One region of the Allorhizobium sp. GW101-3B10 genome, then DNA from elsewhere that is predicted to be linked to it. Evidence: predicted binding sites of a transcription regulator. Region 1 holds the regulator's gene; the other holds the start of a gene.
What was found. The regulator PhoB, encoded in region 1, activates phosphate uptake and scavenging genes when phosphate is short. The targets are predictions, from matches to a motif close to TGTCATNNANCTGTCAT.

Region 1 (4,459 bases):
CGATCTACGAGAACATCGCCTACGGCCCGCGCATCCATGGCCTCGCCCGCTCCAAGGCCGATCTCGACCAGGTCGTCGAAAGCAGCCTGCTCAAGGCCGGCCTGTGGAACGAAGTGAAGGATCGGCTGCAGGAGTCCGGCACCGGTCTCTCCGGCGGCCAGCAGCAGCGCCTTTGCATCGCCCGTGCCGTCGCCGTGAGCCCTGAAGTCATCCTGATGGACGAACCCTGCTCGGCGCTCGACCCGATCGCCACCGCCAAGGTCGAGGAACTGATCCACGAGTTGCGCGCCAATTTCACCATCGTCATCGTCACCCACTCGATGCAGCAGGCCGCCCGCGTGTCGCAGCGCACCGCGATGTTCCACCTCGGCCTGCTGGTCGAGGAAAACGACACGGACAAGATGTTCACCAATCCGGACGATCAGCGCACCCAGGACTATATCATGGGCCGCTTCGGCTGAGCCGGCGCTTCCATCCGAGCGGACACCAAATTCAAGGACAACGAACATGTCGGCATCGCATATCTACACCGCCTATGACGAAGAACTGAAATACCTGATGCGCCGCATCACCGAGATGGGCGGCCTTGCCGAACAGATGGTCGCCGACAGTGTGCGGGCGCTGGTCAACTCCGACGCGGCGCTGGCGCAGAAGGTCATTTCCGATGACGTGATCATGGATGCGGCCGAGCGCGAGATCGGCGACAAGGCGATCATCACCATCGCCCGCCGCCAACCGGTCGCCGCCGACCTTCGCGAGATCATCGGCGCGCTGCGCATCGCCAACGACCTGGAACGCGTCGGCGACCTCGGCAAGAGCAATGCCAAGCGCGTCATGGCCATCCAGGCGACCGGCGTGCCGCGCAAGCTGGCCCGTGGCCTCGAACACCTCAGCGAACTGGCCCTGATCCAGCTCAAGGAAGTGCTCGACGTCTACACGACGCGCTCCGCCGAAAAGGCCAAGTCGATCCGCGACCGCGACGAGGAAATCGACGCCATGTACACCTCGCTGTTCCGCGAGCTGTTGACCTACATGATGGAAGATCCGCGCAACATCACCAGTTGCACCCATCTGCTGTTCTGCGCCAAGAACATCGAGCGCATCGGCGACCATGCCACCAACATCGCCGAGACCATCTACTACATGGCCACGGGCGACCAGCCCGAAGGAGAGCGTCCGAAGGACGACCTGACCTCCTCCTTCGGTGCCATCACCGAATAATCCGGCTGCATCGAGAGGTTATCGACCGACATGCTTCCCAAAATCGCCGTCGTCGAGGACGAGGAAGCCCTCAGCGTCCTGCTCCGCTACAATCTGGAGGCTGAAGGCTACGAGGTTGAAACGATCCTGCGCGGGGACGAGGCGGAGCTTCGCCTGCAGGAACGCGTTCCCGACCTGCTGATCCTCGACTGGATGCTGCCCGGCGTGTCCGGCATCGAGCTTTGCCGCCGTCTGCGCATGCGCCCCGAAACCGAGCGCCTGCCGATCATCATGCTGACGGCGCGCGGCGAGGAGAGCGAGCGGGTCCGCGGGCTCGCCACCGGCGCCGACGACTATGTCGTCAAGCCGTTCTCGACGCCGGAGCTGATGGCCCGCGTCAAGGCCATGCTGCGCCGTGCCCGCCCGGAAGTGCTCTCCAGCGTCCTGCGCTGCGGCGATATCGAGCTGGACAGGGAAACCCATCGCGTTCACCGCAAGAGCCGCGAAGTGCGCCTCGGCCCGACCGAATTCCGCCTGCTGGAGTTCCTCATGGCTTCGCCTGGCCGTGTCTACTCACGTTCGCAGCTGCTGGACGGAGTCTGGGGCCACGACATCTATGTCGACGAGCGCACGGTCGACGTGCATGTTGGACGGCTGCGCAAGGCGCTCAACTTCTCCAACCTGCAGGACGTCATCCGCACGGTCCGCGGCGCGGGCTATTCGATGGAAGCCTGAAGGGCGCAGTCGATCCCAACGGACAAACAGAAAACGGGCCCGCGTGGCCCGTTTTTCGTATCCGCCGGCATCAGATGGCCGGCCAATGGGTCGTGTCTCGCGACAGGGCCAAGTCCGGGCGGCAGGCCGCCCGGCACTTCTGTCCGATCCGCCTTAGCGGGCTGCCGCGTTCGCTGCCTTGCGGCGCTCGCCGACCGGCTGATAGGCCAGCTTGGCGTGATAGCCGCAATAGGGCGAAGTATCCGCGGATTCGCAGCCGCAGAAGTGGAAGTCGTCCTTCATCGGGTCGCCGATCGGCCACTTGCAGGTGCGTTCGGTGAGTTCGGTCAGCGCCAGCTTGCGCGAAATCGGCAGGACGACGCCACGGCTCGGGGCGACTGCGATCTCCTCGATGCCGTCGATTTCGATCTCTTCCTTGAGCATGTTGGTGCCCGAGGCGCGGGCGACGGTGCGGGTCGTGACGCGCGACGCGAAGGTCGTGGCGCGCGGTGCAGCCGCCGGGCGCTTGGCTGCCCGCGTCGCAGCCGAGCTGCCGCCGGCCTTGGCGCGGCCCGGAAGGTTCAGTCGGTGAACCTTGCCGATGACGGCATTGCGGCTCACACCGCCCAGTTGTGCTGCGATCTGGCTCGCGCTCAAGCCTTCCGACCAAAGTCGCTTGAGTTTTTCCACGCGCTCATCTGTCCAATTCATGCCGTTATCTCTCCGCCGCTCGCGATTTGTGATGGCAGAATCGCTCACCGTTGCTTCGGAAGGATCCGAAACAAACTCGCCTCGATACTGTCGGTGACTGGTTCCGCCGCATGCAGTTTCTTTATTGACTATTAACCTAGTGCCGGGCTGACTCCGTGACAAGAGTCGGTCGAATCATCGCGAATCGATTCTGGAGTTTTCCCCAACTTGCTACCCTGGCGCGTCGCGGCCGCTCGCGTGGTCAAACGACGCGGTCTTGCTCCCGGCATGGTCGAAAATTCAGGCGCGCCGCGCTGTTTCGTTGACAGGCAAGGTCGAAATGTCGATAGTGCCCCCGCCGCCGCAAGGCGGCATTTTTGATTTTTCAAGGCACCGTTCGCCGGGAGATCAAAAGCGTCCGTCGTCCCGTCAAGCCCTCCCGAAGGAGTGTTTTCATCATGGCAGAAGCCTCTCCCCTCTATCAGACCTATATGCGCGCGCCCTTGCGGTTCGAGCGAGGCGAGGGTGTGTGGCTGGTGACCGAGGGTGGCGAACGCTATCTCGACTTTGCGGCCGGTGTCGCGGTCAATTCGCTCGGCCATGCCCATCCGCACCTGATCGAGGCGCTGACGACGCAGGCCGGCAAGGTCTGGCATCTCTCGAACCTCTATGACGTCCCCGGCCAGGAGACGCTCGGCCGCCGGCTGACCGAAGCGACCTTCGCCGATCGCGTCTTCTTCACCAATTCTGGCGCCGAGGCGCTGGAATGCGCGATCAAGACGGCGCGCCGCTATCAGTTCGTCAAGGGCCATCCCGAGCGCTTCCACATCATCACCTTCGAGGGCGCCTTCCACGGCCGCACCATCGCGACCATCGCCGCCGGCGGCCAGGAGAAATATCTCGAGGGCTTCGGCCCGAAGGCGCCCGGCTTCGACCAGGTGCCCTTCGGCGATCTCGATGCCGTCAAGGCGGCCATCACCGATCAGACGGCCGCGATCCTGATCGAGCCGGTACAGGGCGAGGGCGGCCTGCGCACCGCGTCGAACGAATTCCTCCGGGCGCTCCGCCAGATCTGCGACGAGAACGAACTGCTGCTCGTGCTGGACGAGGTCCAGTGCGGCGTCGGCCGGACCGGCAAGCTGTTCGCCCACGAATGGGCCGGCATTACCCCGGACATCATGGCGGTCGCCAAGGGCATCGGCGGCGGCTTTCCGCTCGGCGCTTGCCTCGCGACAGAAGAGGCCGCCTCCGGCATGAAGGCCGGCACTCATGGCTCGACCTATGGCGGCAATCCGCTCGCCATGGCCGTCGGCAATGCCGTGCTCGACGTCGTGCTGGCCGACGGTTTCCTCGACCACGTCCGCGAAGTGGCGTTGATCTTCCGCCAGGGTCTCGCTTCGCTGAAGGACCGTTATCCCGATATCATCGAGGAGATCCGCGGCGAAGGCCTTATGCTCGGCATCAAGGCCAAGGTGCCCAACACCGACCTGCTGATGGCGATGCGCGAGGAGCATGTGCTGGGTGTTCCTGCCGGCGACAACGTCATCCGTCTCCTGCCGCCGCTCATCGTCACCGTCGAAGAGGCCCGCGAAGGGTTGAAGCGCATCGAACAGGCGGCCGAGCACCTGCAGGGCAAGCTCGCAGCGGCGTCATCGAACCAGGGCAGGTAAGCAAAGACATGGCATCTCCGAAGCATTTTCTCGATCTCTCCGCCATGACGGCGCCCGACCTCCGGCTGATCCTGGAGGACGCCAAGACGCGCAAGCAGTCGACCAAGGCCGGCACCGCCGAAAAGCCGCTTTCCGGCAAGATGCTGGCGATGATCTTCGAAAAGCCGTCGACGCGCACCCGCGTC
Region 2 (4,459 bases), 730 kb from region 1:
GTAGCAGAAAAGAGGAGAGGCCGAGGCCTCTTCCGTCACGGCTCGAGGCGGACGAAGTCGCGGGTATCCGGGTCCATGATCCACAATTCGCCGTTGGCGATATCGAACCAGGCGCCATGGATCTGCAGCTTGCCGCGCTCCTCGAGGATCTTCACGCAGGGAAAGCTGCGCAGATTGGCGATCGAGTTGCGGATCGAAATCCGTTCGAGTGCCGTCTGGCGTTCGGTGGCGGTCATCACCGAATTGTTCTGCAGCTGCTCGGCGGCGGTGCTGACGAGCCCCATCCACTTGCCGATGAAATCGCCCGGTGAAAGCGGCTCCGCATTCGGATCGAGCGCGGCGCGGATGCCGCCGCACCGGCCATGGCCCATGACGATGATATCGCGGACCCTCAAGGCCTGGACGGCGAATTCGAGCGCGGCCGAGGTGGAGTGGTACTGGCCGTCCGGCTCGTAGGGCGGGACCATGTTCGCCACGTTGCGCACCACGAAGAGTTCACCTGGGCCTGCATCGAAGATGGTCTCGGGCGCGGCGCGGCTGTCACAGCAGGCGACCACCAGCGTATGCGGCTTCTGCCCTTGATCCGCCAAAACGCGATAGCGTTCTCGCTCATCGACGTAACGGCCGCTCATGAAGTTGCGGTAGCCATTGAGAAGAGTGGTTGGGAAGCGCTTCATGTCTTTCCGATTAGCGCGGGCCGGCCCTGAAGGCAACAGCTTCGCGCAAGCTTCGAACGCAAAGCAGCAGAGCGAATCGCGTCTAGCTGCGCTTCGGGCGCTGGGATGGATGCATGAGGTGGCGCATCTGGACAAGCGCCATGGGCGTCGAGAGGCTGGAGGCATCGCTTTCGAGGGTCAGTTCGTCACCGCCGCGTTTGGCGGTGCGCGCCAGCACCTCGAAGACGCTCGCCGTCGTCAGTTGCAGGGCGCGCTCGTCCGGCACGCCGGCCAGCAACCGCGCCAGGAACAGCGCCGAGGTGAGATCGCCGAGCCCGTTGGGCGGATTGTCGATGAGCCGGTGCTCGGCGAGCAGGGCGTGTTTTCCGCTGAGATAGAGATTGCCGGTCCCGCCGGCCATCATCGGCACCGCAGAAGTGACGAGCATGCGCGAGGGACCAAGCGACAGCGCCGCCTCGATGATTTCCGCATTGGACGACAGCTTGCCGCCGACCAGCCATTCCAGCTCGTAGCGATTGGGGGTGGCGACGGAAGCCAGTGGAATGAGTTCGTCACGGATCGCGACCGCCGTCTCCTCGCGGATGTAGAGACCACCGACATCGCCCATCACCGGATCGCAGACATAGAGAAGGTCGGGATCGCGTGCGCGCAGCGCCTTGACCAGCCGCGCCACCGAACGGGCCTGGGCAGCATTGCCGAAATAACCCGTCAGGACGGCCTTCACCTCGGACAGCCAGGGTGCGCGGATAAGGTCGTCGACGGCATGGTCGAAGTCGTCTTCGGTGAAGGTGAGCCGGGTCGACGGACCGTGTCCGGGATGCCACGGCAGCACCACCGTCGGCAGGGCCCAGACGGGAAAGCCGAGGCTCTCAAGGGCAAAAACCGCCGCGCGATTGCCGACCGAGCCGCGCACGACGTGGCTCGAGATGACGATGACCGCGCCCTGCGACTGCTCTGTCATGACTGAAGATCCATTTGGTTGCGCCGTTGATCGGCCCTTTCGCCCCAGCCTGTCAATATCGGCGTCCTCGGTATCGGATATCGGAATGCCGCAAATTTCCACATAGAAAGCTGGGATCGCTCATGTTTCGACAAGAAAATTTATTGTACATGTGCGCAACATGCGAATGACATTGGAGGGAGTGAACAATGGTCGCGAGCAAGAAAACCCGAAGAGAGCAACAATTCGAAAGCGCCCGCCGCATCGCGGTCGCGAATGAAGAGGCTTTCATCGACCCGGGAACTCTCTTCGGCCGTGCCAGCAATGACGACCTCGATATCTACACGCCTGAAATGCTTGCCCTTTCTGCCGTTCGAGCAGCTGCGGACCTGGCAGCCTGGGACGGCGAGACGCCGCGCATCACGATCGAGGCGGCGGATGACGTGACGCCGAACGGCGTTCCCGTCAGCATCCTGTCGATCGTCGATCACAACAAGGCCTTCCTTTATGATTCGGTCATGGGCGAGGTGACCAGCCTCTATCGCGACATCACCATGGCGATCCATCCGATCCTGTCGCTGACGCCCGGTGGAGAGATCAGCCTGTCGGTACCGGAGCAGGAGGCGGAGGGAGCGATCCGCGTCAGCTACATGCAGATCCATCTCGCGCCGCTCAGCGCCGAACAGGCGCGAGCGCTCGAGGAAAATCTCGCCGGCGTGCTGGCCAAGGTGAAGATGGCCTTCACCGACTGGAAGCCGATGCTCTCGCTGCTCGACGCGGCGATGCAGGAACTGTCGACCACCGTCGCCGGGCGCCGCAAGGCCGACCGCGACGAGGCGCTCGCCTTCCTCGACTGGCTGCGCAAGGACAATTTCACCTTCCTCGGCATGCGCGAATACATCTATTCCGGCGAGGGAGCCGACGCCAAGGTCGAGCGCAGCCTCGGCCAGGGGCTCGGGATCCTGTCCGATCCGGACGTGCTGGTGCTGAGACAGGGCAGGCATGCGGTGACCACCACGCCGGAAATCCTCGCCTTCCTGCAGGGCCCGGACTTCCTCATCGTCACCAAGGCCAATGTGAAGTCGGTCGTGCATCGCCGCGCCTACATGGACTATGTCGGGGTGAAACGCTTCGGGCCGGACGGCAAGGTCATCGGCGAGCTGCGCATCGTCGGCCTGTTCACCGCCACCGCCTACACGCCCTCGGTCAACCAGATTCCGCTTCTGCGCGCCAAGGTCGAAAAGGTCATCAGCCATTTCGGCTTCGACCCGCAGAGCCATTCCGGCCGTATCCTCGAAAACACGCTGGAATCCTATCCGCGCGACGACCTGTTCCAGATCGACACCGAGCTGCTGGCCAAGTTCTGCGAACAGATCAACGATCTGGCGGAGCGGCCGCGCGTGCGCGTGTTGCCGCGCATCGACCAGTTCGACCGCTTCGTGTCGCTGATCGTCTATGTGCCGCGCGAAGACTACAACTCGATCGTGCGCGAAAAGATCGGCAACTATTTCAAGACCGTCTACGAGGGCCATGTCTCGGCCTATTATCCGGCCTTCCCCGAGGGCGGCGTGGCACGCGTCCACATCATCATCGGCCGATCGGAAGGCAAGACGCCGCGCATCGCCCAGGCCAAGCTCGAGGAAGCCGTGCGCGAGATCACCGCACGTTGGGACGACCGGTTCGCCACGCTCGCGGGCAGCGACGCGCCGCGGCTTTCCGTCACCCAGGCGTTCCAGGAGGCCTTCACCGCGGAAGACGCTGTCGAGGACCTGCGCCATATCGAGGCCTGCCTCGACGGAGTGCCGATCTCGATCGCCTTTCATGAGGTCGAGGGCGAAGACCGCGCGCTGCTCTATCTCAAGATCTTCCACGCCGGCGCGCACCTGCCGCTCTCACGCCGCGTGCCGCTGCTCGAAAACCTCGGCTTCAACGTCATCAGCGAGCGCACCTTCGACATCGGCATCAACGAAGGCACCGAACGCGAAGGTCTCGTGGTATTGCACGACATGGAACTGCAGGTGCAGGGCGGCCGCGGCTTCGATATCGCCACGCAGGGCCGGATGCTGGAGGAAGCCTTCGTCCTGGCCTTTACCGGCACGCTCGACAACGACGCCTTCAACCGCCTCGTCATGGCGGCCGGCCTGACGGCACGCCAGGCCAACGTGCTGCGTGCCTACGCCGCCCATCTGCGCCAGTGCGGTTTCGTCTACTCGCCGCGCCACATCGCCGATACGCTCTACAAGCATCCCGGCATCACCGCGACGATCCTTTCGCTGTTCGAACTCACCTTCGATCCGAAGCTTTCCGACAAGGCCCGCCAGCGCAAGCAGGCGGACGCCCGCAGCGAGCTCGAAACGGCGCTCGCCTCGGTGCCGAGCCTCGACGAGGACCGGATTCTGCGCCGCTACCTGAATTCGGTCGAGGCGACGCTGCGCACCAACTATTTCCAGCCGGCCTATGCGGCCGGCAATCGCCCGATGCTGGCCTTCAAGTTCGATCCGCAACGCCTCGAAGGCCTGCCGGAACCGCGGCCCTTCCGCGAGATCTTCGTCTACGGCGTCGAGGTCGAGGGCGTGCACCTGCGCTTCGGCAAGGTCGCGCGCGGCGGCCTGCGCTGGTCGGACCGCGCCCAGGATTACCGCACCGAAGTGCTCGGGCTGGTCAAGGCGCAGCAGGTGAAGAACGCCGTCATCGTGCCGGTTGGCGCCAAGGGCGGCTTCTTCCCCAAGCAACTGCCGGTCGGCGGCAGCCGCGATGCCTGGCTTTCGGCCGGCACCGAAGCCTACAAGACCTATGTCACGACGATGCTGTCGATCACCGACAACATCGTCGGCGGCAAGAT

Region 2: a site for PhoB is predicted at 1,794-1,810, ahead of AC07Y0_RS20240 (NAD-glutamate dehydrogenase). Genes of this name have one in related genera too.

What each region holds. Positions count from the first base shown of each region.
Region 1 is NZ_JBWKZR010000001.1:3,376,619-3,381,077, reverse strand. Features, by position in the region: gene pstB (phosphate ABC transporter ATP-binding protein PstB) at 1-461, shown strand, start outside; gene phoU (phosphate signaling complex protein PhoU) at 508-1,221, shown strand; gene phoB (phosphate regulon transcriptional regulator PhoB) at 1,252-1,935, shown strand; gene AC07Y0_RS16780 (GcrA family cell cycle regulator) at 2,089-2,625, opposite strand; gene AC07Y0_RS16775 (aspartate aminotransferase family protein) at 3,063-4,274, shown strand; gene argF (ornithine carbamoyltransferase) at 4,283-4,459, shown strand, end outside.
Region 2 is NZ_JBWKZR010000001.1:4,109,264-4,113,722, reverse strand. Features, by position in the region: gene AC07Y0_RS20250 (carbonic anhydrase) at 36-677, opposite strand; gene pdxY (pyridoxal kinase PdxY) at 760-1,638, opposite strand; gene AC07Y0_RS20240 (NAD-glutamate dehydrogenase) at 1,827-4,459, shown strand, end outside.